DNA from 4 places in the Streptomyces sp. NPDC091649 genome. Region 1 is predicted to be linked to each of the others. Evidence: riboswitches for the same ligand, from Rfam matches in the RefSeq annotation. Region 1 holds a riboswitch; each other region holds the start of a gene.

Region 1 (6,977 bases):
CGGGCCGTGCCGACGAACTGTGCCGCTACGCGGTGCTGTTCGGCGACCCGCAGCTCGCCCTGAGCGCCGTGGGCCGCGTCCTGGACGTCACCGCGGAGGAGGTGCGCGCGGCGGCCGAGGCCGCCCTGCGCCCCGACAACCGGGCGGTGCTGGTGTACGAGCCCATCGAGCCGGCCGACGAGGCCGACGAGTCCGATGAGGGCACGGCGGGCGCCGAGGGCACCGCCGCGCACGAGGGGGCGGACAAGTGAGCGACGCCGCCGTGACTGGAGTAGCCATGGAGTACCACCCGCAGCCCACGCCCGGCTCGGCCCGTCCCTGGGCCTTCCCGGCGCCCGAGCGCGGCGCCCTGCCCAACGGACTGACCGTGCTGCGCTGCCACCGCCCCGGCCAGCAGGTCGTCGCGGTGGAGATCTTCCTGGACGCGCCGCTGGAGGCCGAGCCCGAGGGCCTGGACGGCGTGGCCACGATCATGTCGCGGGCGCTTTCCGAGGGCACCGACAAGCACAGCGCCGAGGAGTTCGCCGCCGAGCTGGAGCGTTGCGGCGCCACGCTCGACGCGCACGCCGACCACCCCGGTGTCCGGGTCTCCCTGGAGGTCCCGGCCTCCCGGCTGGCCAAGGCGCTGGGCCTGGTCGCCGAGGCGCTGCGGGCCCCGGCCTTCGACGGGAGCGAGATCGAGCGCCTCGTCGGCAACCGCCTCGACGAGATCCCGCACGAGCAGGCCAACCCCTCCCGGCGCGCCGCCAAGCAGCTCTCCAAGGAGCTGTTCCCGGCCACCGCCCGGATGTCCCGCCCGCGCCTGGGCACCGAGGAGACGGTCCGGCGGATCGACGCGGCCGCCGTGCGCGCCTTCTTCGACGCCCATGTCCGTCCGTCCACCGCGACGGCCGTGATCGTCGGCGACCTGACCGGCATCGACCTGGACGCCCTGCTGGCGGAGACCCTCGGCGACTGGTCGGGCGACGCGGGCCGGGCCCGGCCGGTGCCGCCCATCACCGCGGACGACACCGGCCGCGTGGTCATCGTGGACCGGCCCGGCGCGGTCCAGACCCAGCTGCTGATCGGCCGGATCGGCGCGGACCGGCACGAGCGCGTGTGGCCCGCCCAGGTGCTCGGCACGTACTGCCTGGGAGGCACGCTCACCTCCCGGCTGGACCGGGTGCTGCGCGAGGAGAAGGGTTACACCTACGGGGTGCGGGCCTTCGCCCAGGTGCTGCGCTCCAGCGGTCCCGACTCGGGCGGCGCGGCCATGCTCGCGATCAGCGGATCGGTGGACACGGAGTCCACCGGACCGGCGCTGGACGACCTCTGGAAGGTCCTGCGGACACTGGCCGCCGAGGGGCTGACCGACGCCGAACGCGAGACGGCCGTGCAGAACCTGGTGGGCGTCGCCCCGCTGAAGTTCGAGACCGCCGCCTCCGTCGCGAGCACGCTGGCCGATCAGGTCGAGCAGCACCTCCCCGACGACTACCAGGCCCACCTGTACGCCCGGCTCGCCGAGACGGGCACCGTGGAGGCGACGGCCGCGGTGGTCAGCGCCTTCCCGGTCGACCGGCTGGTCACGGTTCTCGTGGGCGACGCCGCGCAGATCGAGGAGCCCGTGCGGGCGCTCGGCATCGGAGAGGTGTCCGTCGTCACCGGCTGACACACCACCACGAACAGGACCCCGACGAGCGAAGTTTCGTCGGGGTTCTGACATTTTGGGAGATTCGTCGACTTCGCACCTTTTGGGGGAGAGGTTCCCTGTCTGCCCTGTGGGATGTGCGACAAACCCCCTGACCCGTTTGGTGCTGGGAAGTCCACCCGCCTAGCGTCGGCCCGGCTGTCCGTCACCCGTATGCCGCAGCCGCGGCCCCGGGCAGTCATCGCCGAGTCCCCGTCAGGCGCGAGCCTGGGGAGCCGGGGACCCACGCAGTCCCTGGGGTGAATCGGAGGCCCGTGCCGCGAGACCGGCGCGGGGATCCGTAGGAGACCTTCCTGCTCCGAACCCGTCAGCTAACCCGGTAGGCGAGAAGGAAGGAAAGGATCAGCCCCTCCATGGCGTTCACCCGTGCCACCGGGAAGCACCGTGCCCCGAGCCGCCTCACGCGCCGGAGCGCCCAGGCCGCCGGCATCGCGGCCCTGGCCACCACCGGAGTCATCGGCTCGCTTGCCTCCCCGGCCCTCGCCGCGGACACCGAGGCCGCCCGGGTCGCCGACACCGGCCTCACCCAGGCCGTCGCCCTCGACGCCACCCTCGCCGACCAGATCGACGCACAGGCCCAGGCCCAGAAGCGGCAGGCCGACGCGATCGCCGAGGCGAAGGCCGAGGCCGCGGCGGAGGCCCGCGCGAAGGCCGCCAAGGCCAAGGCGAAGGCGGAGGCCCAGCGCAAGGCCGAGGCCCGCGCCAAGGAGGTCCGCGAGGAGAAGGCCCGGGCGGCCCGCGCCGCCGAGCGCGCCCGGCTGAACGCCTTCCACCTCCCGGTCGCCGGCTCCCACGTCACCACCGGCTACAGGACCGGCGGTTCGCTCTGGTCCTCCGGCAGCCACTCCGGCGTGGACTTCATGGCCTCCTCGGGCAGCTCCGTCGTCGCGGTCGGCGCCGGCACGGTCGTCGAGGCCGGCTGGGGCGGCGCGTACGGCAACAACATCGTGCTCCGGATGGCGGACGGCACGTACACCCAGTACGGCCACCTCTCCTCGATCGGCGTCTCCGTCGGCCAGAGCGTCTCCTCCGGCCAGCGGATCGGCCTCTCCGGGTCCACCGGCAACTCCACCGGCCCGCACCTGCACTTCGAGGCCCGCACCACCCCCGACTACGGCTCCGACATGGACCCCGTCGGCTATCTGCGCTCCCACGGTCTGAACGTCTGACCCGCCCCGCGCGACTCCGCCCGAAGGCCCCGGTGACCGCCGGGGCCTTCGGCAATTCGGGGGCCGGAGATATCCATGGATTCCGGCCTGCCATCGGAAATTCCCGCTGATTGCAATAGAGTCACGGAACATACGTCGGGCCGCGTTTCGCGGAGATCAAGGCGGAGGTTCGGACATGCGCATTCCCGCGCACTCGGTATGCACGGCAATCCGTGACGACATCGTCTCCGGTATCCACGAGCGCGGCGGCCGCCTGACCGAGGAGCTGCTGGCCCGCCGTTACGGAGTCTCCCGCGTCCCGGTCCGCGAGGCCCTGCGCACGCTGGAGTCCGAGGGCTTCGTGGTCACCCGCAGACACGCCGGCGCCTGTGTCGCCGAGCCCACCGTCCACGAAGCCGCCGACCTCCTGGAGATGCGGATGCTCCTGGAACCGCTGGCCGCCGCACGCGCCGCCCAGCGCCGCACGGAAGCCCACCTCAAGGTGCTCCGGGGCCTGGTCAGGCTGGGGCGGGAGCGGGCCCGCCGGCACGACGGCGAGGATCTGCGCCCGCTGGGCGGCTGGTTCCACGAGACCCTCGCCCAGGCCAGCGGCAGTCCCGGACTCATCGCACTGCTCACCCAGCTCCGGTACAAGATCGCCTGGATGTACGCGGTCGAACCGCCGGCCCGCCCGGCCGACGCCTGGGCCGAGCGCGGCGCGATCCTGGACGCCGTGGCGCGCGGCGACGCGGAGCGGGCGAGGGCGCTGACCGCCCAGCACGCGGAACGCGCCACCGCGGCCCTCCGGCTGCGCTGCCCGGGCCCGCCGGGCCGGCGGACCGCGCCCGCTCCCCGCGTGAGCGCTTCGCAACATGCCGTAAACACCGCGGGTGCCCGCCATTAACACGAGAGCCGTACAAAGAGAGAGGTAATCGCGGGGCGCTATTCGTGCTGCCACCGCATTATCGGAGCGTCGCTCCTCTCGGTCAGGTGCTCCTTTCGGAAAGCGAAAGAGCCGTGATCCCCAGAGGGTCACGGCTCTCGCACTCGCTGAATCCGGCCGGGCCGGATTCGCGTGGATCAAACGGTCTCGGGGAGCTCTTCCAGGCCCTCGGCGACCAGCTTCGCCAGCCGGTCCAGAGCGGCCTCGGCGTCGTCCGCGTCGGACGCGAGCACGATCTCCTCGCCGCCCTGCGCGCCCAGACCGAGCACGGCGAGCATGGAGGCGGCGTTCACCGGGTTGCCGTCGGCCTTGGCGATCGTCACGGGGACGCCGGAGGCCGTGGCGGCACGGACGAAGATGGAAGCGGGGCGGGCGTGCAGGCCCTCGGCCCAACCGACGTTTACGCGGCGCTCAGCCATGGTTCTGCCCTTCACATTATCAACGGTTGTCTAGACCAGTCTCTCATGCGGTGCGCGATGCTGTGCCCGGCCTTCCCGTCCCTCCTGTGCTCCGGCTGCCCCGGTTCGGGCCTCCTCAGACTGCCCCGGCACCGATTCCTCCGCTACCGGGCCCACCGCCGTAGGCTTTGCCCATGGAGCCCACGCCGGAGCAGAGTCCGCATCACGCGTACCCCGACCACTGGGAAGCGGACGTGGTGCTCCGCGACGGCGGCACCGCGCGCATCAGGCCGATCACCACGGACGACGCCGAGCGACTGGTCAGCTTCTACGAGCAGGTGTCCGACGAGTCGAAGTACTACCGGTTCTTCGCCCCGTACCCCCGGCTGTCCGACCGCGACGTGCACCGCTTCACCCATCACGACTACGTCGACCGGGTGGGACTGGCGGTAACGATCGGCGGCGAGTTCATCGGAACGGTCCGCTTCGACCGCATCAACGAACAGGGCCGCCCCGCCTCCGCGCCCGCCGACGAGGCCGAGGTCGCCTTCCTCGTCCAGGACGCCCACCAGGGCCGGGGCGTCGCCTCGGCGCTGCTCGAACACATCGCCGCCGTCGCCCGCGAGCGCGGCATCCGGCGCTTCGCCGCCGAGGTGCTCCCCGCCAACAACAAAATGATCAAGGTGTTCCGGGACGCCGGCTACACCCAGCGCCGCAGTTTCGAGGACGGCTCCGTCCACCTCACCCTCGACCTCGAACCCACCGAGAAGTCCCTCGCCGTCCAGCGCGGCCGGGAACAGCGCGCCGAGGCCCGCTCGGTGCAGCGCCTCCTCGCTCCCGGCTCCGTCGCGGTCATCGGCACCGGCCGCACCCCCGGCGGGGTGGGCCGCACCGTCCTGCGCAACCTCCTCGCCTCCGGCTACACCGGCCGTACGTACGCGGTGAACCGCGCCTTCGACGCGGGCCCGGCCACCCTCGACGGCGTCCCGGCCCACCGCTCGCTCGGCGAGATCGACGAACAGGTCGACCTCGCGGTCATCGCCGTCCCCGCCCACCGGGTCCCCGAGGCCGTCGCCGACTGCGGGGAGCACGGCGTCCAGGGCCTGGTCGTCCTCTCCGCCGGATACGCCGAGCGGGGCGCCGAGGGCCGCGAACGACAGCGCGAGCTGGTCCGCCAGGCCCGCTCGTACGGCATGCGGATCATCGGCCCGAACGCCTTCGGCATCATCAACACCGCCGCGTCCGTCCGGCTGAACGCCTCGCTCGCCCCCGAGTCGCCCGCCCGCGGCCGGATCGGCCTGTTCACCCAGTCCGGCGCGATCGGCATCGCCCTGCTCTCCGGTCTCCACCGGCGTGGGGCGGGGCTGTCCTCGTTCATCTCGGCGGGCAACCGGGCCGATGTCTCCGGCAACGACTTCCTCCAGTACTCCTTCGAGGACCCGGACACCGACGTCGCCCTGCTCTACCTCGAATCGCTCGGCAACCCGCGCAAGTTCACCCGCCTCGCCCGCCGCACCGCCGCCGTGAAGCCCGTCGTCGTGGTGAAGGGCGCCCGGCACAGCGGTTCCGCCCCGCCCGGCCACGCGGTCCCCGTCAGCCGCATCCCCGACGCCACCGTCTCCGCGCTGATGCGCCAGGCCGGCGTCATCCGGGTCGACACCGTGACCGAGATGGTCGACGCCGGACTGCTGCTGGCGGGCCAGCCGCTCCCGGCCGGCCCCCGGGTCGCCATCCTCGGCAACTCCGAGTCCCTCGGCCTCCTGACGTACGACGCCTGCCTCGCCGAGGGGCTGCGCCCGCGCCCGCCGATCGACCTCACCACCGCCGCCTCCCCGCAGGACTTCCGCGACGCTCTGGCCGAGGCGCTGGCGGACGGGACCTGCGACGCCGTGATCGTCACCGCCATCCCCTGGGTGGGGGAGGACGGCGAGGCCGAGACCGGCGACGGCGAGGTGCTGGCCGCCGCACTGCGCAAGGCCGCGGCCGGAGGTGCGGCCAAGCCGGTCGCCGTCGTCCACGTCGAGATCGGCGGCCTCGCCGAGGCCCTGGCCGCCGCGGCCGGCACAGCCGCCCCGCGCCCCGGCACCGTGCCGCCCGCCGCCCGGACCCGGGCACACACCGCGCCCCCGACCGGCCCGGCCACACCCGCCCGCCCCGGCTCGCCCCCCGGCCCGGAAGCGGGCACGCCTTCCGGAGCGAGCGCCGGCCCGGAAGCGGGCACCGGCCCCGAGATCACGGCAGACTCCGGCCGCATCCCCGCCTACCCCGCGGCCGAGCGCGCGGTGCGCGCCCTGGCCGAGGCCGTGAAGTACGCCCAGTGGCGACGCCAGGCGGCCGTGCCGGGCAAGATCCCCGAGTTCCTCGACGACACCATCGACGAACCGGGCGCCGCCGCCCTGATCGAGGCCCAGCTCGCCACCGCCCCCGACCCGCGCGGACGCCCGCTCACCCACGACGAGGCACGGGAACTGCTCGGCCGCTACGGCATCGCCGTCCGCCCCACGCTCCCCGCCCCGGAACCCGGGGCGGCCGTCACCGCGGCAGCCCGGCTCGGCTACCCGGTCGCGCTCAAGACCACCGCACCCCACCTGCGCCACCGCGCCGACCTCGGCGGGGTCCGCCTCGACCTCGCCGACGAGGAGGCGCTGCGCCGGGCGTACGGAGACCTGACCGACCTCCTCGGCAGCCCCGCCGAACTGCTCCCGGTCGTCCAGGCGATGGCCCCGCGCGGCGTGGACACCGTCGTACGGGCCTCCATCGACGCCGCCGCCGGGGCCGTCCTGTCCTTCGGCCTCGCGGGC
Region 2 (6,977 bases), on a different contig from region 1:
CGCCGCCCGGCAGGCGGCAGTTTGACGACAAGCTCTGACGCACGTCCGTCCCCGCACACGGTACGGGACCGAGTGCGGGGACGGACGGAGGCTATGCCTTCGGCCCGGGGCGGGCCACCGGGATCAGCCCTTGAAGCGCGGGAAGGCGGAGCGGCCCGCGTACACCGCGGCGTCGTCGAGGATCTCCTCGATGCGCAGCAGCTGGTTGTACTTGGCGACGCGGTCCGAACGGGCCGGGGCGCCGGTCTTGATCTGGCCGCAGTTCACGGCGACGGCGAGGTCGGCGATGGTGACGTCCTCGGTCTCGCCGGAGCGGTGCGACATCATGCACTTGAAGCCGTTGCGCTGGGCCAGCTCGACGGCGTCCAGGGTCTCGGTCAGCGAACCGATCTGGTTGACCTTCACGAGCAGGGCGTTGGCGGAGCCCTCCTCGATGCCTCGGGCCAGCCGCTCGGGGTTGGTGACGAAGAGGTCGTCGCCGACGATCTGGACCTTGGAGCCGATGCGGTCGGTGATGACCTTCCAGCCGGCCCAGTCGTCCTCGTACAGCGGGTCCTCGATGGAGACCAGCGGGTACGCGGAGACGAGCTCCTCGTAGTACTCGGTCATCTCGGCGGCCGAGCGGGACTTGCCCTCGAACTCGTAGACGCCGTCCTTGTAGAACTCGGACGCGGCGACGTCGAGCGCGAGCGCCACGTCACGGCCCGGTACGTAGCCGGCCTCCTTGATGGCCTCGACGATGAGGTCCAGGGCGGCGCGGTTGGACTCCAGGTTCGGGGCGAAGCCGCCCTCGTCGCCGAGTCCGGTGGACAGGCCCTTGGTCTTGAGGACCTTCTTCAGCGTGTGGTAGATCTCCGCGCCCCAGCGCAGGGCCTCGGAGAACGACTCCGCGCCGATCGGCGCGATCATGAACTCCTGGATGTCCACGTTGGAGTCGGCGTGCGAGCCGCCGTTCAGGATGTTCATCATCGGAACGGGCAGCAGGTGCGCGTTCGGGCCGCCGAGGTAGCGGAAGAGCGGCAGGTCGGACGCCTCGGAGGCGGCGTGCGCGACGGCCAGCGAGACGCCGAGGATGGCGTTCGCGCCGAGCGACGCCTTGTTCTCGGTGGCGTCGAGGTCGAACATCGCCTGGTCGATGAGGCGCTGCTCGGTGGCGTCGTACCCGACGAGCTCCGGGCCGATCTGCTCGATGACGGCGAGGACGGCCTTCTCGACGCCCTTGCCCTGGTAACGGTTGGGGTCACCGTCGCGAAGCTCAACAGCCTCGAACGCACCGGTGGAGGCGCCGGACGGAACAGCAGCACGGCCCGTGCTGCCGTCGTCGAGGCCAACCTCGACCTCGACCGTGGGGTTGCCCCGGGAGTCGAGGATTTCCCTGGCTACGACGACGTCGATGGACGGCACGAGGCATCTCCTTCTGGGATATGACGCTGGTTGTGCAGGATCACTGTGGCCTTGCGACACGAGCCTATCCGGCTCGGCCGCGTCGGCCAGCCGACCGCCCGCCTCCTGGGACGAAAAAGGACCCAAGGGCCTGCATCACCGGACAAAACTCTAGAAATCTACTGAGCGGTAACAACAAGAAGTGAACGGATGCGGGCTCCCGGGCCCCTCTCTCACGAAGAACCCGGCCCGGCGCGCTGGGGTACGAGCGCGCCGGGCCGGGATGCCGTGCGAGGGGAGGCGCCGCCGGACGCTTCCCCTCCGGGGAGGAGAGACCGCGGCTTACTTCAGGTGGAGCTGCTGACCCGGGAAGATCAGGTCCGCGTCCTTGACGATGTCGTCGTTGAGCTGGAAGAGCTTGCTCCAGCCGCCCTTGACGCCCTCTTCCTGAGCGATGCTGCTCAGGGTGTCGCCGGCCTCGACCTTGTACTCGCCGTCGCCCTTCTGGACCTTCTCACCGGTCGGGGTGGTGACGGTCTTCTTGCTCTCGGCCTTCTTCTCGGCCCGCGGAGCGGTGCGCTGCTCGCTGCGCGTGGTGGGCCGCTCGGCCTGGCGCTCGGGCTGTGCCTGCCCGGGCTTGCTCTGGCCGGAGCCGGTGCTCACGCCCGGGTCCACACCGTCGTTGGTGAGGCCGCCGGCGCCGGCGCAGGCCCAGGCGCCCGGGCCCTGCATGTCGAGGAGCTTCTCGGCGGTGGCGATCTGCTGGTCCTTGGAGGCCAGGTCGGCACGGGAGGCGTACTGCGTACCGCCGGCGGCGGCCCAGCTGGACTGCGAGAACTGCAGTCCGCCGTAGTAGCCGTTTCCGGTGTTGATGGACCAGTTGCCGCCGGACTCGCACTGGGCGACGGCGTCCCAGGTCTCGACGGAGGCGGCGGACGCGCTGGTCGCGCCCATCAGCGGGACGGCGACGGCGGCACCGGTGACACCCGCGAGGGTGACGAGACGGGTGGCCTTGGACGGGCGGCGGTGCTTGCCCTTGCTGTTCAGCAGCATGGAACGATCTCCTCACCGACGCCTACGAGGTGAGCTGTCGGGTTCGGGCTGATGAGTGCCCGGTCGCACGGTGCTGCACGCGACTTCACCCCTAGCCGGTCCCGTTCGCCCCCGTCTGTTCGACGAGGCGTCCGGACCCGGCGGCTTACCTGGGTCCCCCGCTCCTGCCTACGGCGCTTACGCGTCTGTTCCCTTCGACCGACGGCAGGATTCGGCGTGACGGTCGACGGGGCCCGCGGTGCGAGCGGTTCCGACCGTAAACACAGGCAAGCCCGACATTCAAAGGTGGACATAGGGGGCAATCAGCCCGAACTCACCTTGACCGAAGGGTCGTTTCCGCAGGTCGGAGGCGATGCGCGCGGACGGGCCGGAGGAAAAGCGCCAGTTGAAGCAAAGAGACCCATGTCTCACTTACTCAAAAGTGGACATAGGTCTCCGAACTACCCGCGATTCCGGGGGCTTTTCCCGCCGGGATCAGGGGGTCGCGGTCTCCTTGGCACTCTCCGGCGCCGCCTCACCGGCACCCGGCTCCAGGCCCGGGCCCAGGTCCAGATTCTGGCCGGGCAGGATCAGGTCCGGGTCGGAGCCCAGGACGTCCTTGTTCGTCTCGTACAGACCCGTCCAGCCGCCGGGAAGTTCCTGTGCGTCAGCGATCGCCCAGAGGTTGTCCCCGGGCCGCACCGTGTACGCGCCGTCGGCCGCCGCGCCGCCCTTCCGCGCGTCGCCCTCGCCGCGCGAGGCGTGCCGGCCGGACTCCCGGGGCCCGTCACCCCGGCCCGCCTCGGCCTCCTCGGGCGCGGGGGCGCCCCGGTGCTTGCCTCCCGTGCCGTCCTCGCCTGTCGAGGCGTCAGGGGCGCCCGACGGAGCCGTGGGGGTCGTGGAGCCCTTGGGGTCCGTGGCGTCGGGGGCCGGCGGGGCGGAGGGCGTCACCGAGGACTCCGGAGCCTTGCTCTCCTTCTCCGCGCCTCCACCGTCCGGCGTGTCCGCCGTGCCGCTCCCATCGTCCGAGCCCGATCCGTCACGTTCACCGGAGGCGCCGGAATCGTTCGTTCCGTCGGCAGCGTCGGCTTCATCGGCCGGCGAGGCCGTCCCGTCCGCCGAGGGGTCCGCCGAAGGTTCGGCGGACGGTGAGGCGCCCGGGTCGACGCCCGGCAGCCCGCCGTCCACCGCGAGGCCGGAGATCACGGCGCAACTGGGCCACGCGTTCGGCCCCTGGTCGTCCAGGACCTTCTCCGCGACGGAGATCTGCTGCGAGCGGCTGGCGAGGTCGGCGCGGGACGCGTACGCCGTACCGCCGTACGCCGACCACATCTCCTGCGAGAACTGGAGCCCGCCGTAGTAGCCGTTGCCGAGATCGGCGCTCCACATGCCGCCGCTCTCGCACTCCGCGACCCGGTCCCAGGTGGCGGCCTCGGCCGCGTGTGCGCCGCTCGCGCCGAGGAGCGGGATGGCGATGGCCGATCCCGTCACCCCCGCGGCGACGACGATGGCGGGTGCCTGGCGAGGGCGGCGGTGTCTGCCGTTCGCGGAGCCCATGGGTATGCCTTCCGTGCGACTGACAAGCGAGTGGCCTGAGCGCCCGCGCAGCTGGTTTCCCACGCCGCGGGGCGCGCAAGTGACGGGTGGGCAAGGTGCGGCCCACGCGTCGAACCGTGAACCTAGCGGGACTCGAACGTGTGTCACAAGTCGATGCAGCGCAGATCACGTGAAAGTCACGGAGTTGACGTTGTGTCACTTTTTTCGGTGCGGCGGCCCGGTTCGAACGCGACCGGAAGGGTGCGCAGTCCCCGCATGATGAGCCCGCCGCGCCAGCGCAGATCGGCGGGTTCCGCCGCGAGACGCAGGTCGGGGAGGCGCCTCAGCAAGGTGGCCAGCGCGGTCTGTCCCTCCAGCCGGGCCAGCGGGGCGCCCAGGCAGTAATGGACGCCGTGCCCGTATCCGAGGTGCTGATTGTCACGCCGCGCGAGGTCGAGCGTGTCCGGGTCCGTGAACCGCTCCGGGTCCCGGTCGGCCGCCGCCAGCACCACCAGTACGGGGTCGCCCGCGGCGATCTCCTCGCCGCCCAGGGTCAGCGGCTCGGTGGCGTACCGCCAGGTCGCCATCTCCACCGGCCCGTCGAAGCGGAGCAGTTCCTCTATTCCGGTGGCCAGCAGCCCGCTCTCCCCCGCCTCCAGCGAGTCCGCCAGCCGGGCGCGCTGCTCGGGGTGGCGCAGGAGGGCGTACGTTCCGTTCCCGATGAGGTTGACCGTCGTCTCGAACCCGGCGAACAACAGGATGAACGCCATCGCGGCCGCCTCGTTCTCCGTGAGGTGCTCGCCGTGGTCGCTGGCCCGGATCAGCCCCGAGATGAGGTCGTCGCCCGGATTCTCCCGCTTGCGGTGGATGAGTTCGGCGAGATAGCCGCGCATCTTCTTCACCGACCGGGCGACGCCGCCGCGCGGGCCGCCCCCGTGCCGGATCATCATGCCAGCCCAGTCCCGGAAGTCGCCCTGGTCCTCCCGCGGGACGCCGAGCAGGTCGCAGATGGCGTAGATGGGGAGCGGGAAGGCGAGGTCGTGGATCAGGTCGGCCTCGCCCTTCTCGATGAAGTCGTCGATGAGCCGGTCCGTCAGCTCCTGCACGCGGGGCGCGAACTCCGCGACCCGGCGCGGGGTGAACGCCTTGGACACGAGCCGGCGCAGTCGCGTGTGGTCCGGCGGGTCGATGTTGAGCAGATGCGTCATCAGCTCCGCCTTGCGCTCCCCCGGGATCCCCGTCTTCCCCCTGGCGTGCGGCGACTCGGCGTGGTTGGCCGGGTTCTTGGAGAGCCGTGCGTCGGCGAGCGCCTGCTTGGCGTCCCCGTACCGGGTCACGAGCCATGCCTCGACCCCGCTGGGCAGCGCGGTGCGGTGCACGGGGCGGTGCTCGCGGAGCCAGGCGTAGGCGGGATAGGGGTCGGTGGCGAACTCCCAGGTGAAGAGTTCGGGGGCGGGGGCCTCGGCCGGGGCGGCGGCGCCGGGGGCGCTGTGGGGGCAGGCGGAGGGCCCGGGGGTGCTCGGGGCGGGGCTGTCGTTCACGCCCCGACGTTATCGGTCGGGGTGCCCGTGGCCGTCCGCGGTGCGGGGGGCGTCCGCGTCGCCCTCCGCCGCCAGGATCGCGTCGCGGTAGGCGCGGGCCGCCGCGCGCAGGGCGGCCTCCGGGTCGGCGCCGTCCGCCTCCGCGGAGACGGCGAGGGCCAGCAGCTCGTGGCCGATGGTGTCGCCGGCCGGGAGCGGAACGGTGAGGCCCGCGGTACGGACGCGGCTCGCGAGCTTCGCGGCGAGGGCCAGTCCGGGCTGTCCGAGGGGGACGCCTTCGGTGACCGAGGTGCGCTGCTTCTCGATCGCCTTGGTGCGCAGCCAGTGCGCGTGGACGTCCTCCGCCGTCTCGGCGGTCTCGTCTCCGAAGACGTGCGGGTGGCGGTGGATCAGCTTCTCGACGAGGCCGCCCGCGACGTCGTCGATGGCGAAGGGCTCCGCCCCGTCCTCCGGGCGGCCCTCCTCGGCGATCCGTGCGTGGAAGACGACCTGGAGCAGCACGTCGCCGAGTTCCTCGCGCAGTTCGTCCCGGTCGCCGTCCTCGATCGCCTCGACCAGTTCGTACGCCTCCTCGATGGCGTACTTGGCGAGGCCCCGGTGGGTCTTCCGCGAGGTCCAGGGGCACTCCCGGCGGATTCGGTCCATGACCTGGACCAGGTCCAGGAAGCGGGCCCCGGGCAGGTCGTAGGAGCCCGGGAGCAGTTCCAGGTCCGGCATGGCCACCCGGCCCGAGCCGCCGAGCCGGGCGAGGCCGTCGGTCAGACGGCTGTCGCCCTCGCCGCCGACCAGGACGACGACGGTCCGGCCGCCCCCGCAGTCGGCGACCAGTTCGTCCGCGGACGGCGCGGCGTGCTCGACGCGTACGCCCGCCTCACGGAGGTGGGGCAGCTGCGGGTGGTCCGGGTCGGCGGTGAGGACCCGGTCGGCCGCGTGCAGCGTCTGCCAGGCCGGCCAGGACAGCAGGCCGGGCGCGACCCGGTGGCTGGCGGTGAGCAGCACGATGCGGCCGGGGTTCTCGGGGGCCTCGGGGGCTTCAGCTTTCACCCTGTGAACCTACCTCCGGCCCGTCGCCTCCGGACCGGCGGTTCAGGCGCCCGCCGGGGAGTCCTTCGGCGGGAACTCCGTGACCTGGGTGATCCACGGCGCGCTGTAGGCGCCGAGCTGCATCTTCTGGTCGTCCCAGCTGCCGAAGCGCGGGTTGACGTCGATGTCGAGGGCCTTAGACGCCTTGGTCAGGGCCTCGCCGACCACCTGCTGCCCGGCGGGGGTGCCCAGGTCCGCGCCGAGTGCCTCGGCCAGCTTCGGGAGCTGGACCTCCTGGCGCATGTCGGCGTCGATCTGGTCCGGCGCGACCCAGCGCTGCTGGAGCATCATCGCCTGGAACTGCTTCTCGCCGCCCTGCTGGGCGCGGCTGGCCCGCCGCATCTCCTGGATCTCGTTGCGGGTGACCGTGACCCCCGCGTCCGCTGCGGCGCGGTCGAGGAT
Region 3 (6,977 bases), on a different contig from region 1:
GGCGGGAGCGAGTGACGTCGTTCAGGGCGCCGGGTCGAACCGCTTGAGCCGGTGAGATGGCCGGGTGATCGCGCAGCGGCGGAGGGTTCCGTGACCGTGCGGACGCCGCCTACGGCTCCGCAGCGCAGTGACCCTTGTGCGCCTGGGCGGTTGGTTCACGGCTGCCGCGTCGCGGTGGCCGGCACCGCACGGTGAGGACGGCAATCCGCACGACCGCATACCGCACACCCCGCTCGGAGATGCCGAGGCCGGCTGAACACACCAGGTGGTCGGCGTCGTTGAAGCCCGCTTCCGTACGACCGTGAGCTCTCGGGCGAGCACCGCCTCGGCGCCGAGCACCCTCCGCGCGACCCGTGCGGGGCGTTGCGGGAGTCAGCCGTGCTTGACCAGGTCGTTGACCGCCTGGGTGTCCTTGTAGAAGGCGTTCGCGCCGTGGATCCTGCCCTCACGCACCGTGTAGTGCTCCACCACCTCCATCGGCAGCCGGCGCCCGCTCTCTCGGGAGACGAATTCCAGGTCGAGCCGCAGCTCCACCACCTCGCCTGCTTCCACCACGGCGTAGTCCCGCACGATCATCTCCGCTCCGCCCAAGCGCTGATCGCGTCTTCCAGTCGGACGAACCCGTCGGGTCCTCGCCACTGCCTGACCACGGCAGGGTCTCGGCCTCCTGCCAGACCGCCTCCTCGTCGACCATCTCCAGGGCCCCGCTCAGGTCACCGGACCGCATGCGGGTCACGAACTTCTCCAGCGTCGCCACATCGCTGTCGCCGGCCGAGGCTCCGGCGGGGAAGTAGTGGCCGTTGTCCAGGTCGGTGAGCAGGCTGGGCCGGTCAGGTTCCCAGCCGAGGGTCTGGCGGGTGATGAGGCTGGACGACGGGTAGTTCTGCGTGACGATGTTCGCGAGGAACCCGAAGCACCCCGGCACCATCAGTTCGTCCGCGGGAATGCTCACCGCGCGCGCGGGGTGGACGAGACGCTCGAGCACGTCGCGGCCGGCAGGGGCATCTCGTTCCTGGCCCGTTCGGCGACCGTGTTCTACTCGCATCCGACGTCGCCTATGTGCCCGTCTCCGATCTGGCGCCCGATCAGGTGTGCCTCGCGGTGGCGGCATCGCGCGTCTCGCCGGTGGTCGACGACTTCTTCACCGCGGCTCAGGCGGCAGCCGAGGTCGCGGCGGAATGTGGGCACTACGAGATGTGGCGGCGCGGGGGCGCTGCCGCCGCACAGCACGGTTGAGCAGTCCGACTGATCACAGTGGGCCGGCAGAGGGCCCGCGCCCGTCGCGCACGACTCCGCGTCCGCGAGTTCGGGCCGGACAGGGCTTCCGCACGCCCGGTCGGACAGGCGTGGAACGCGCCCCGGAAGCGTACGGTCCCGCGAACGCGTCCTGCCGGACCTCGTGATGCGGCAGGACGGTCCGGTGGCCGCGGCCCGCGCCCGCCTCGTGCGGGGGCCCGAGCGGGGGCGGCGGGAATGTGGTCGGAGCGGCCGCTCGGATGGCGTAGAGTTGTGTTTACCGACGCGGGGTGGAGCAGCTCGGTAGCTCGCTGGGCTCATAACCCAGAGGTCGCAGGTTCAAATCCTGTCCCCGCTACTGAAGACTCGGGCCCGGCACGCACAGCGTGCCGGGCCCGAGTCGTTTCCGGGTGCCGGAGGTCCGGTGCGGGGATCGCTCGGCCAGGCCACCGGCCCACGCTCCGGAAAGAACTACGATCGCTACGGGGACGGCGCCGCCGCCTTCGTGCGGACACGCGGACGGTCTGCGCGGAACCCGGCTCTCCGGCTGACCACGAAGACCGGGGCTCCGGCCGCTTCCCCCTATTCGGCCGATGCGGAGTCGCCGCTCGGCGCGGCTCCGGGAAGCCTGGGCGGGGCGCGGTACCGTCCGCAGCCGTGGGTGGACCGGGCAGGAGTGCACAGGTGGGGATGGCCGAGAGACGGCGTAGTGGCACGGCGGGGAGCGTCGACGCCGTGGGCCGTGCGGTGTTCGGCTCCCCGGAGCACGACGTGACGCCCGGTGGCCGGGGATCGCGACGGTTCGTCCGGATGATGCCGGCCCTGCTGATCATCGGCGGGCTGCTCTTCGACTCGCTGGCCCCGGCCAACTTCACCGCGGTCCCGCTCTTCGTCGCGGCCCCGCTGATCGCGGCGCCGTTCTTCTCGCTGTCCAGGACCGTCCGCACGGGGATCGCCGCGCTGGTGTCCGTCATCGCGATGCGGCTCTCCGACGGTACGTCCACCCAGGTCGTCCCGGTCATCGAGATGCTCACGGTGCTCACCGCCTCGGCGCTGGCCGTGCTGATCAACGGGGTCGTACGGCGCGGCAACGAGCAGCTGGCCTCGGCCCGGGTCATCGCGGAGACCGCCATGCGGGCGGTGCTGCCGACCCCGGCCGAGCGGATCGGCGGGCTCCAGGTGGCGGCGCGGTACGAGGCGGCGCAGGCGGACGAGTTCGTGGGCGGCGACCTGTTCGCCGTCGCGGACACTCCGTACGGCGTACGCGTGGTGGTCGGCGACGTGCGCGGCAAGGGGCTGGGAGCGGTCGAGGCGGTGGCGGTGATCATCGGGGCGTTCCGGGAGGCGGCCGAGCAGGAGCGTTCACTGGAGGGCGTCGCGCAGCGGCTGGAGCGGGCGCTGGCACGGGAGGGGACGCGGCGGTACGGGCTGGACGCCATGGAGGGGTTCATCACCGCCGTGCTGGCCGAGATCCCGCCCGGCTCCGCCTCGCTCCGGATCGTGAACCGCGGTCACCCCGAGCCGATCCTGCTGTACGCGGACGGCGCGCTGGAGGTGCTGGCGCCCTCGGTGCCCGCCCTGCCGCTGGGGATGGACCTGGGGGTGTGGCCGGACCGGGCCGACGAGTGGTCGATGCCCGCCGGTGCGACGCTCCTCGCGTTCACGGACGGCCTGTCCGAGGCCCGGGACCCGAACGGCGTCTTCTACGACCCGGCGGCCCGCCTGCTCGGCAGGATCTTCCCGGGGCCGGAGGAGCTGCTGTCCGCGCTGACCGACGACGTACGGCTGCACACCGGGGGCCGGACCACGGACGACATGGCGCTGATCGCGGTCGCCCGGCCCGCGGAGGGGCAGCCCGCCCGCCGGACGACGGTGAAGATCGTGGGCCGGGCCGACGACGCCGGCTGATACCGCGGTCGACGACGGCCCCGCTCCATGGCGCGGGCCGGCCGCACCGGGCGATGACACGGTGCGTGACCGAAGGACACCACTGCGCATAACGATTGACACACCATCAGAAAAAGACATGCGACTGAGTGTCGGTCAAGTCGCCCGTTTCCGCCCGCTTGTGACCCGTACATCCCTGCCCTGTTCGTTAATGATCAACAGGAACAGCTTGGAATCGGGCCCGTGCGTCTATTAACGTTCGATAACGCAGCGCGGTCGTCACAGCCGTCGTCAGAGACGGCGCCGCGCGCGAGCGCCGAATTCCGCAAGGGAACCGGGGAACCACCTACATGGGGTGAATCGGACGCCTGCGTCTCGTGAGAGGCGGAGGGGCCCGTAGGAGACCTTCCTGCTCCGAACCCGTCAGCTAACCCGGTAGGCGAGAAGGAAGGAAAGGAGTGCGCCCACGTGGCGTCCAACAAGCCTGCCCCCGAGGCCCCGTCACCCTTCGGTACCGACACCCTCGGCGGCGAGGAGCGCACCTGGGAGGAATGGAACCCCACCGCGGAGTCCATCCGGCCCGTGCGCGGCAAGCACCGCGTGGCCAAGCAGCGTGGTCTCGCCCGTAGCTCCACCGTCCTCGGGGTCGGCGTCATAGCGGCCGTCGGTGCGGGCGGCATGGCCACCGCGCAGGACAAGGCGCCGGTCTCCATCTCTCTTCCCGATTCCATCGCGGACAACCTCCCCGACGCCAAGTCCCTTCCCGGCGTCGGGTCACTCATGTCCGACGACGCGGAGCCCGTCCCGGTCGCCGCGTCCGCGCCGCTCACCACCGCCGGACTCACCACCGCCGAGGCCAAGCAGGGCACCGACGCCGGCGAGGCGCTGCGCGCCCGGATCCTCCAGCAGGCCGAGCAGCAGCAGGCCAGCGCCGACGCCGAGGCCAAGGCCGCCGCCGAGAAGGCCGCGGCCGAGAGCGCCGCCGCCGAGGCCAAGCAGCAGCAGGACGAGGCCGAGGCCAAGGCCGCCGCCGAGAAGAAGGCGGCGGAGGAAGCTGCGAAGAAGAAGAAGGAGGAGGAGCGGCTCGCCAAGCTGGCCGCCAGCTTCTCCCTGCCCACCTTCTCGTACACGATCACCTCGACCTACGGTCAGTCCGGCGCGCTCTGGTCCTCCGGCCAGCACACCGGCCTCGACTTCGCCGGGTCGGCCGGTGCGCCGCTCAAGGCCGTGCACAGCGGCACGATCACGTCGGCCGGCTACTCCGGTTCGTACGGCTACCGCACGGTGCTCCAGCTCGAAGACGGCACGGAGATCTGGTACGCCCACCAGTCCTCCATCGAGGTCTCCGTGGGCCAGAAGGTCACCACCGGCCAGACCATCGGCCGCATGGGCGACAGCGGCAACGTGACCGGGGTCCACCTCCACCTGGAGGTCCGCACCGCGGGCGGTTCGGCGATGGACCCGATGGCCTGGCTGAACAGCAAGGGCCTCAAGGTCTGAGCCCTCCGCTCCCCGGCCGGCGCCCTGCGGGCGGACGGCTTCCGGCGAGCACCCGCCGCCCCCGAAACCCCGGCAGCCCTGACGCACACCCCCCGACGTCAGGGCTGCCGGTCTGTCCGGGAGCGGTACGGCTCGCCGTACGGCTGGGCCGGAGGGAAGGGGCCTGGGCCGGGCGGTGTGCCAGGGGCCCGACCGGCAGCCCGGTCGTACGGGGACGAGTACGGGGACGGCCGGCCGTATCCGTACCCGAAGGGCTGTCCGTACGGCTGTCCGGGCGCGGGCCCGGAGCCGTACGGGCGCCCGTTTCCGTACGGCGGCGGCACGGGGTGGCCGTGGCGGTGGGCGCCCGGACGGGACAACAGGCGGGCCGCGTGGTCGAGGGCCGGGGCCGCGACCTCCCGGCGCCGCCAGAGATGGTGCAGCAGCTCCCGCTCGCGCGCGCCGAAGTCCGCGCCGACCGCGCCGTGGCGGGCGCGGCGGCGCAGACCCGCCAGGGAGGTCGCGAACGACTCGTACTCCGCGACCGCGCGAGCCGCCGCCCGGCCCCGGGTCCGGTCCGGCTGCCAGTGGCGGGCCAGGTCGCGGGCCATGCCCCGGGCCCGCATGGAGGAGAGCGCCGCCGGCTCGGCCGGGGAGAGCCAGCCGGCCGCCGCGTACACGGGCAGCTCGGCGGCCAGGGTGCGCAGCTCCCGCTGGCGCGACCAGATCGCCAGCCAGGTCACCAGGCCGAACGCCGGGACCATGACGATGCCGTACACCGCGTAGAAGCCGTACGGGCCGAAGGCCGACGAGCCGTTCCACAGGGCGTGCAGACCCATCGCCAGGATCAGCCCCAGCACCGGCAGGGCGATCCGGCGGGCCCGGTGGCGGCGGGCGCTGATCGCCGCGAAGCCGAAGCCGAGGCCGGTGAGGACCGTGAACAGGGGGTGCGCGAACGGTGACATGACGATCCGCACGAAGAAGGTCCCGGCCGTCACCGAGGCGAATCCGGTGCTGCCGAGCTGCTGGTCCTCACCGAAGGCGTTGCCCAGATACAGGATGTTCTCGGTGAACGCGAAACCCGTCGCGGTGAAGCCGGCGACGACGACGCCGTCCACCACCCCGCTGAACTCCCGTCTGCGGAACAGGAAGATCAGCAGCACGGCCGCGGCCTTGGCGCTCTCCTCGACCACGGGGGCGATCACCGTCGCTCCCAGGGTGTCGGCGCTCGCCGGGTCGGCCGTCGCGGTGGCTATCCAGCGCGTCGCGAACGAGTTGGCGATGATCGCGACGAGCGCGGCGGCGCACGCGCCCCAGGCGAAGGAGAACAGGAGATTCCGCCAGGGCCCCGGCTCGACCCGGTCGAGCCAGCGGAACGCCGCCATCAGGAGCGGCACAGGGAGCACCGCCAGACCCAGGCCGACGAGGAAGCCCTCCGGGCCGGTCTGCTCCCGGACGAGGGCCAGGATCACCAGCCCGCACAGGACCAGCGTCAGGATCACGGCTCCGGCGCGGAACACCTTGCTGCGCCACACCATGCCGACGCGGTGCGGCCGGTAGCGCCCGCCGCCGCGCTCCGCCGCGGCGCCCAGGACCTCGTCGAGCCGCCGCTCGTGAAGAACCGGGACGGCGGGTCGCGCCTGCTGAGGCTGCACGGAGGGGTCGGACACCACTCGACCCTAACGACGAGCACTGACATCCGGCGACGGCGCATCCGGCCGGGAAGCGGCTGCGCGTGGTGGGTCAGACGCGGGCGAACAGCAGGTCGTGGACGACGTGCCCCTTGTCCAGGCCCTGCCCCTCGAAGCGGGTGAGCGGCCGGAACGCGGGGCGCGGGGCGTACCCGCCGCCGGGCGCGGTGTTCTCGAAGCGGGGGTGCGCGGTGAGCACCTCCAGCATCTGCTCGGCGTACGGCTCCCAGTCGGTCGCGCAGTGGACGACGGCGCCGGGCTTCAGCACCGGGGCCACCAGGTCCAGGAAATCGGGCTGGATCAGGCGCCGCTTGTGGTGCCGGGCCTTGGGCCACGGGTCGGGGAAGTAGACGCGCAGGCCGTCGAGCGACTCCGGGGGGAGCATCTCGCGCAGCAGGATGACCGCGTCGCCGTTGGCCACTCGTACGTTGGTCGAGCCCGCCTTGTCCGCGAGGCCCAGCAGATTGCCCTGGCCGGGGGTGTGGACGTCGACCGCGAGGATGCCGGTGCCCGGGTCGTCGGCCGCCATCTGCGCGGTGGCCTCGCCCATGCCGAAGCCGATCTCCAGGACGACGGGCAGGCCGTCGAACATCTCGGCCAGGTCCAGGACGCGCTGTCCGTCGATGTCCAGGCCCCACGTCGGCCACAGGCGCTCCAGGGCCTCCTGCTGGCCGGTCGTGACCC
Region 4 (6,977 bases), on a different contig from region 1:
CTCGTACGACACCGGCTCGTACGAGACCGGCTCGTACGGCGGCACCGGCGCCTACGGCGCGGGTACGTACGACACGGGCGCCTACGACGCGACCGCGTGGAACTCCGGCGCCACGCCCGAGCCCACCGCGTACGAACCCGAACAGACGTCGTACCCGCTGTACGAACAGCGGGCCGCCGACGTGGCGGTGCCCGAGGCTCCGGCCGACCCGGACCGGATGACCGAGGAGCCGGAGGACGGCCCGGCCGCCACCGCCGAGTTCGCCGCCCTCGCACCGGAGGCCGCGCATGAGCCGGACGCCGGGGCCGGCTTCCCCGTCGCGCCCTCCGCGAACCGCGCCCCCGTCCGCCCTCCCGCCCCGCGCAACCGGGCCCGTCGGCGCACCCCCGCCAAGCGCTCCGCCCTGCTGACCGTCGCCGTACCCTCCGCCTGCGTGATGAGCGTCGCGGGCATCGCCGCCGCGTCGGTCGCCGGAATGCCGGGCGGCGAGGAGAAGCAGGACGAGACGACCACCTCGCTGGCGGTCGCCGACCCCAGCACGGTCAAGCCGGTCGCCGCGAACAATCGGCTGGACAGCCAGCTGGAGCAGCTCTCCGCGGGAAGCGACGACTTCCGCGAGCGCGCGAGCCGCACCCAGGAGCGCATCGACCTGCGGGAGCGGCAGGCGGCGGAGAAGAAGAAGCGCGAGGAGGAGGCCGCACGCCGTGAGGCGCTGCGACCCAAGTTCGTCCTGCCGGTCAAGCAGCACGGGCTCAGCGCCTACTACGGCCAGGCGGGCGTCAACTGGATGTCCGTGCACTCGGGCATCGACTTCCCCGTCTCGTACGGCACTCCGGTGATGGCCGCGACCGACGGCACCGTCCGCACCCAGCTGAACAGCGCCTACGGGGTCATGGCGATCGTGACCGCCGCCGACGGCACCGAGACCTGGTACTGCCACCTCAGCAGCACCAAGATCCGCTCGGGACCGGTCAAGGCCGGCGACGTCATCGCGTACTCCGGGAACTCGGGCAACTCCACCGGTCCGCACCTCCACTTCGAGGTCCGGCCCGGCGGCGGCACGGCGATCGACCCGCTGGCGTGGCTGCGCAGCAAGGGCGTCGACCCGACCTGAGACACCAGGGCGAAAACGGAGACGGAAAAGGGAGCGGGAGGAGGGCCTCGGCCCTCCTCCCGCTCCCTTTCGCGTTGGTCCGTCCGCCCGGCTACAGCTTCTCGACCGGTGCGTACCGCAGCAGCAGCTTCTTGGGGCGCTCGTCGCCGAAGTCGACCGTCGCCTTGGCCTGGTCGCCGAAGCCCTCGACGGCCGTCACCGTGCCCAGCCCGAACTGGTCGTGCGTGACCCGGTCCCCGGCCACCAGAGTGACCGTCGGCTTCTCCGCGCCGCCGCCGCGCCGGGTCGCGAAGCCCGAGGGGCCGGAGCGGCTGCGGGAGGAGGACAGCGAGGACGTGATGCCGGAGGTCGGCCCGGCGGGGGCGGCCATCGGGCCCTTGCGCTTCCAGTCCATGTGCTGTTCCGGGATCTCCTCCAGGAACCGCGAGGGCGGGTTGTACGAGGGCTGGCCCCAGGCGCTGCGCATGGCGGCCCGGGTGAGGTAGAGCCGCTCGCGGGCGCGGGTGATGCCGACGTACGCGAGGCGGCGCTCCTCCTCCAGCTCCTTGGTCTGGCCGAGGGCCCGCATGTGCGGGAAGACGCCGTCCTCCATGCCGGTGAGGAAGACGACCGGGAACTCCAGGCCCTTCGCGGTGTGCAGGGTCATCAGCGTGATGACGCCGGAGCCGTCCTCGTCCTCGTCGGGGATCTGGTCGGAATCCGCGACGAGCGCCACCTTCTCCAGGAACTCCGCCAGCGTGCCGGAACCCTCCTCGTCGCCGCGCTCCTGCTCGAATTCGAGGGCGACGGCGGCGAGTTCCTGGAGGTTCTCGATGCGGGTCTCGTCCTGCGGGTCGGTGGAAGCCTGGAGTTCGGCGAGATAGCCCGTGCGCTCCAGGACGGCCTCCAGCACGACGGCGGGCCCCGCCCCGGACTCGACGATCGTGCGCAGCTCCTCCATCAGCGTGTTGAAGCGCTTGACGGCGTTGGACGAGCGGGCGGCCATGCCGTACGCCTCGTCCACGCGGCGCAGTGCCTGCGGGAAGGAGATCTTCTCGCGCATCGACAGGGCGTCGATCATGGCTTCGGCGCGGTCGCCGATGCCGCGCTTGGGGACGTTGAGGATGCGGCGCAGCGGGACGGTGTCCTCGGGGTTGGCGAGGACCCGGAGGTAGGCCAGGACGTCCCGGACCTCCTTGCGCTCGTAGAAGCGCACGCCGCCGACGACCTTGTAGGGCAGGCCGACGCGGATGAAGATCTCTTCGAAGACGCGGGACTGGGCGTTGGTCCGGTAGAAGACGGCGACGTCGCCCGCCCTGGCGTCGCCCGCGTCGGTGAGGCGGTCGATCTCGTCGGCGACGAACTGCGCCTCGTCGTGCTCGGTGTCCGCGACATAGCCGGTGATGCGGGCGCCGCCGCCGGCCTTGGTCCAGAGGTTCTTGGGACGGCGGCTCTCGTTGCGCTCGATCACGGCGTTGGCGGCGGAGAGGATCGTCTGCGTGGAGCGGTAGTTCTGCTCCAGCAGGATCGTCTTCGCGCTCGGGTAGTCCTCCTCGAACTGGAGGATGTTGCGGATGGTCGCGCCCCGGAAGGCGTAGATCGACTGGTCCGCGTCGCCCACCACGCACAGCTCGGCGGGGGCGTCGGCCTCGCCGGCGGGGCCGACCAGCTCGCGGACCAGCGTGTACTGGGCGTGGTTGGTGTCCTGGTACTCGTCGACCAGGACGTGGCGGAAGCGGCGGCGGTAGTGCTCGGCGACGTCCGGGAACGCCTGGAGGAGGTGGACCGTCGTCATGATGATGTCGTCGAAGTCCAGGGCGTTGGCCTCGCGCAGGCGGGCCTGGTAGAGCGCGTACGCCTGGGCGAGGGTCTTCTCGAAGCCGTCGGCGGCCTGTCCGGCGAAGGTCTCCTCGTCGATGAGCTCGTTCTTGAGGTTGGAGACCTTGGCGGTGAAGGACTTGGGCGGGAACTGCTTCGGGTCCAGGTCGAGGTCGCGGCAGACCAGGGCCATCAGGCGCTTGGAGTCGGCGGCGTCGTAGATCGAGAACGACGAGGTGAAGCCGAGCTTCTTCGACTCGCGGCGCAGGATGCGGACGCACGCGCTGTGGAAGGTCATGACCCACATGGCGTGGGCGCGCGGGCCGACGAGCTGCTCGACGCGCTCCTTCATCTCGCCCGCGGCCTTGTTGGTGAAGGTGATCGCGAGGATCTGCCCGGGGTGCGTCCCGCGCTCGGCCAGCAGGTGGGCGATGCGGTGGGTGAGGACCCGGGTCTTGCCGGAGCCGGCCCCGGCGACGATGAGCAGCGGGGACCCGGCGTGCACGACGGCGGCGCGCTGCTCGGTGTTCAGCCCGTCGAGCAGCGCGGCGGAGTCGATCACCGGGCGTGGGTGGCCGCCCCGGTAATACCCGTCCCGGGGCGGCGGGGGCGCGTCGTGGACGCCGTCGAAGAGACCCTCCGGCACCGCTTCGGGCGCGTGGTCCTCCGGGGGCGGCGGGGGGCCGTCCTCCGAGGGCTGGAGGCCGGTCAGGAAACTGTCGTCAAAGAGGCTGCTCATCGCCTTCCGAGTCTAGGCTGCCGGACTGACAACCCTCCGCCGAAGCCGGGAAGCGGTCGTCCGGACCCGCCGCCGACCCGCCCGGAGCGGGCACGCAGGGGGACCGGACGTCCACATTCCGTGAAAGAACGCCCGGTCGGAGGGGGTGCGGGTCCCCCCGCCCCGGAAAGGTCACGAAAATGTATCGGGCATATCGCACATCGTCCTTCCCAGCGGTGGGCCCGGTTGGCTAGCGTGCTCGGTCAGGTGACCCGTACCTCCCTGGGGCGAACCACGCCCGACGGGCGCCTCCGCCGAATCCGTCCGGCCGTCACGGCCGTGCGGAACCGGGGACCCACACGCAGAACCGGGGTGAATCGGTCCGTGCCCTCGCGTCCGGACCGTAGGGCAGCCTTCCGTTCCGTCCGAACCCGACAGCTAACCCGGTAGGCGGTCCACGGAAGGAGATGCCGGTCTTGGCATCGCATCGCAAGCCGCGCGCGAAGGTGCGCACCACCTCCCCCGCCGTCGGGCTGACGACGGCCGCGCTGGCCTCCGTGACGCTGCTCTCCCCGCAGAGCGCCGCGGCCGCGCCGGCGGAGCCGAAGCCCGCCATCGAGGAAGTCCGGAAGAAGGTCGACGCCCTGTACCGGCAGGCGGGCGCCGCGACCCAGGAGTACAACCGGGCCAAGGCCGCGTCCGCGTCCCAGCAGACGAAGGTCGACGCGCTGCTCTCCGATGTGGCGAAGCGGACCGAGAAGATCAACGAGGCGCGCAGGGCGCTGGGCTCCTACGCGGCGGCCCAGTACCGCAGCGGTGGCATCACGCCCACGGCGACGTTCTTCCTGGCGGACGACCCGCAGGGGTACTTCGACCAGAGCCGGCTGATGGACCGGGCGACGGAGCGCCAGCAGAGGGCCGTCACCGAGTTCCGTACGCAGCAGGCGGCGGCGGCGAAGAAGCGCGCGGAGGCGGTGAAGAGCCTGGAGACCCTCACCGGGACCCAGGCCACGCTCGCCTCCAGCAAGAAGGACGTGCAGACCAAGCTCACCGAGGCCCGCGGCCTGCTGTCCAGGCTGACCGCCGAGGAGAAGGCGCGGCTGGCGGAGCTGGAGCGCAAGAAGGAGGCCGAGGCGAAGGAGAAGGCCGCGAAGCTGGCCGCCCGGCAGGCCGCCGAGGCGAAGGAGCGGGCCGCGGCCGAGGAGAAGGCCCGCGAGGAGGCGGCGGACGACTCCGGCGGCACGGGTTCGGGCTCCGGGACGGACACGGGGCCGGGCACGGGCACCGGCACCGGCACGGGAAGCGGTTACGCCGCCAAGGCGGAAGAGGTGCTGGCCTTCGCCCGCGCCCAGATCGGGAAGCCGTACGTGTGGGGAGCCTCGGGCCCGTCCTCGTACGACTGCTCGGGGCTGACGCGGGCGGCGTGGCGGGCGGCGGGCGTGACTCTGCCCCGGACCACCTGGGACCAGGTCGAGGTCGGGACCCGGGTCGCCACGTCCGACCTGCTCCCCGGTGACCTGGTCTTCTTCTACGACGACATCAGCCACGTCGGCGTCTACAAGGGCGACGGCATGATGATCCACGCCCCGAAGCCGGGTGCGAACGTGCGCGAGGAGTCGATCTACTCCATGCCGATCTACGGCAGCGTGCGCCCGGCGTAGCAGTGGTCAGTGGTAGCGGTACGGGGGCGGCGGGCCGCCCCCGGAAGACCCGGAGCCCGGCCTCAGGTCCAGACCGTGGCGATGAAGATGTTGGCGACCGTCAGCCCGCCGACCGCCGCGAACGCGCCCTTGTCGACCTTCTCGTCGTCCCGCTTGACGTAGACCAGGGCGAGGATCACGACCAGCAGCGCCAGCTTGATGCCGATCTTGACGTTGTTCACGGCCTGGTCGTCGGCCTGGTTGAGGCCGACCAGGGCGATGCCGGTGACGAGCATGGTCAGTGCGCCGTGGAGCATCGCCGGACCGAAGCGGGCGGTGCCCTCCCCCATGGACTTCACCTGCGTCAGGAAGCCGCCCAGCAGGGAGGCGATGCCGATGACGTGCAGGGCGACGAAGACATTGATGAGTACGTCCATGGCTCCGGAGCCTAGCCACGGCCGGCGCTTCGCCGTGCAGTGAGGCAAGCCTTCCTTACGTGCTTTCGCCGATGTTGAGCGAATTGCCCCATAATCACCCTCTCTTATCGGTCGTATGCGACCGCTGAAACGTCACATCAGGGCAATAACTGTCATGGTGACCCTTTTCCTCCCACCCGGATTAGCGTCCTTCACGGACCCCCGGTATTCCCCGGCGGGCAGCCGACAGGAAGGATGCCGCCCCCGTGGCAGCGCACCGCAGGTCAGCTCACCGAAAACCCAAGCAGCGCGCGCTCACCGGCCCTGCTGCCCGCACCGCCGCCACCCTGGCCCTCGCCGGGGCGGCCACCGCCGGATCGGTCACCGGGGCGGGTGCGGCCCCCACCGAACCGGCCCCCACCGTCGACCGGGTCACGGCGAAGGTCGACCGGCTCTACCACGACGCCGAGGTCGCCACCGAGAAGTACAACGGGGCGAAGGAGGAGGCCGCCGCCGCCACCCGCACCGTCGAGTCCCTGACCGACGAGGCCGCCCGCCGGACGGAACGCCTCAACACCGCCCGGCGCGCCCTGGGTTCGCTGGCCACCGCGCAGTACCGCAGCGGCACCCTCGACCCGGCCCTGCAACTGGCGCTCTCCTCCGATCCCGACACCTATCTCCAGCGCGCCTCCCACCTCGACCGGGCGGGCGACCGGCAGACGGGCCTGCTGCGGAACATCAAGCGGCAGATCTCCCAGATCACCGGCGTCAAGGCCCGCGCCGACCAGGAGACCGAGCGCCTCGCCGCCCGCCGCGCCGAGCTGCGGGAACACCGCACCGCGATCCGCACCAAGCTGGCCGAAGCCCGCAGGCTCCTGGCCACGCTGACCGCCGACGAGCGCGCCGCCCACGAACGCTCGGCCGACGCCCGGCACGGCGGCGGCCCGGCCCACGCCGACCGCTCCACCACCCGCGCCCCGGCCGCCGCGCCCAACGCCCGGGCCGCACAGGCCATCGCCTTCGCCCACGGCGCGATCGGCAAGCCGTACGTCTGGGGCGCGACGGGCCCGAACGCCTTCGACTGCTCGGGCCTGACCCAGGCGGCCTGGAAGGCGGCCGGCGTGAGCCTGCCGCGCACCACCTACACCCAGATCAACGCCGGGGCCCGGGTGCCCCGCTCCGAACTGGCCCCCGGCGACCTGGTGTTCTTCTACTCCGGGATCAGCCATGTCGGCCTCTACATCGGCGGCGGCCAGATGATCCACGCCCCGCGCCCGGGGGCGCCGGTCCGC

What was found. A riboswitch is a leader RNA that binds a small molecule or an ion and turns the genes downstream of it on or off. The one in region 1 is predicted to bind cyclic di-AMP.
Positions count from the first base shown of each region.
Region 2: linked by a shared signal. The riboswitch ahead of ACIQMU_RS27835 (transglycosylase family protein) and the one ahead of ACIQMU_RS17835 (M23 family metallopeptidase) in region 1 are both predicted to bind cyclic di-AMP.
Region 3: linked by a shared signal. The riboswitch ahead of ACIQMU_RS11735 (M23 family metallopeptidase) and the one ahead of ACIQMU_RS17835 (M23 family metallopeptidase) in region 1 are both predicted to bind cyclic di-AMP.
Region 4: linked by a shared signal. The riboswitch ahead of ACIQMU_RS04385 (NlpC/P60 family protein) and the one ahead of ACIQMU_RS17835 (M23 family metallopeptidase) in region 1 are both predicted to bind cyclic di-AMP.

Region 1 is NZ_JBIVTR010000009.1:172,550-179,526, reverse strand. It holds gene ACIQMU_RS17845 (pitrilysin family protein) at 1-251, shown strand, start outside; gene ACIQMU_RS17840 (pitrilysin family protein) at 278-1,648, shown strand; cyclic di-AMP (ydaO/yuaA leader) riboswitch at 1,860-2,027, shown strand; gene ACIQMU_RS17835 (M23 family metallopeptidase) at 2,041-2,856, shown strand; gene ACIQMU_RS17830 (GntR family transcriptional regulator) at 3,032-3,739, shown strand; gene ACIQMU_RS17825 (HPr family phosphocarrier protein) at 3,916-4,197, opposite strand; gene ACIQMU_RS17820 (GNAT family N-acetyltransferase) at 4,371-6,977, shown strand, end outside.
Region 2 is NZ_JBIVTR010000021.1:91,021-97,997, forward strand. It holds gene eno (phosphopyruvate hydratase) at 124-1,404, opposite strand; gene ACIQMU_RS27835 (transglycosylase family protein) at 1,726-2,436, opposite strand; cyclic di-AMP (ydaO/yuaA leader) riboswitch at 2,441-2,622, opposite strand; gene ACIQMU_RS27840 (transglycosylase family protein) at 2,911-3,972, opposite strand; gene ACIQMU_RS27845 (cytochrome P450) at 4,149-5,492, opposite strand; gene ACIQMU_RS27850 (nucleoside triphosphate pyrophosphohydrolase) at 5,502-6,536, opposite strand; gene ACIQMU_RS27855 (SurA N-terminal domain-containing protein) at 6,579-6,977, opposite strand, start outside.
Region 3 is NZ_JBIVTR010000005.1:16,148-23,124, reverse strand. It holds gene ACIQMU_RS11755 (hypothetical protein) at 373-576, opposite strand; gene ACIQMU_RS11750 (hypothetical protein) at 1,102-1,236, shown strand; tRNA gene ACIQMU_RS11745 (tRNA-Met) at 1,521-1,594, shown strand; gene ACIQMU_RS11740 (PP2C family protein-serine/threonine phosphatase) at 1,927-3,144, shown strand; cyclic di-AMP (ydaO/yuaA leader) riboswitch at 3,428-3,580, shown strand; gene ACIQMU_RS11735 (M23 family metallopeptidase) at 3,592-4,623, shown strand; gene ACIQMU_RS11730 (PrsW family intramembrane metalloprotease) at 4,722-6,272, opposite strand; gene trmB (tRNA (guanosine(46)-N7)-methyltransferase TrmB) at 6,346-6,977, opposite strand, start outside.
Region 4 is NZ_JBIVTR010000001.1:1,008,634-1,015,610, forward strand. It holds gene ACIQMU_RS04375 (peptidoglycan DD-metalloendopeptidase family protein) at 1-1,114, shown strand, start outside; gene pcrA (DNA helicase PcrA) at 1,206-3,650, opposite strand; cyclic di-AMP (ydaO/yuaA leader) riboswitch at 3,932-4,098, shown strand; gene ACIQMU_RS04385 (NlpC/P60 family protein) at 4,097-5,290, shown strand; gene ACIQMU_RS04390 (hypothetical protein) at 5,353-5,706, opposite strand; gene ACIQMU_RS04395 (NlpC/P60 family protein) at 5,952-6,977, shown strand, end outside.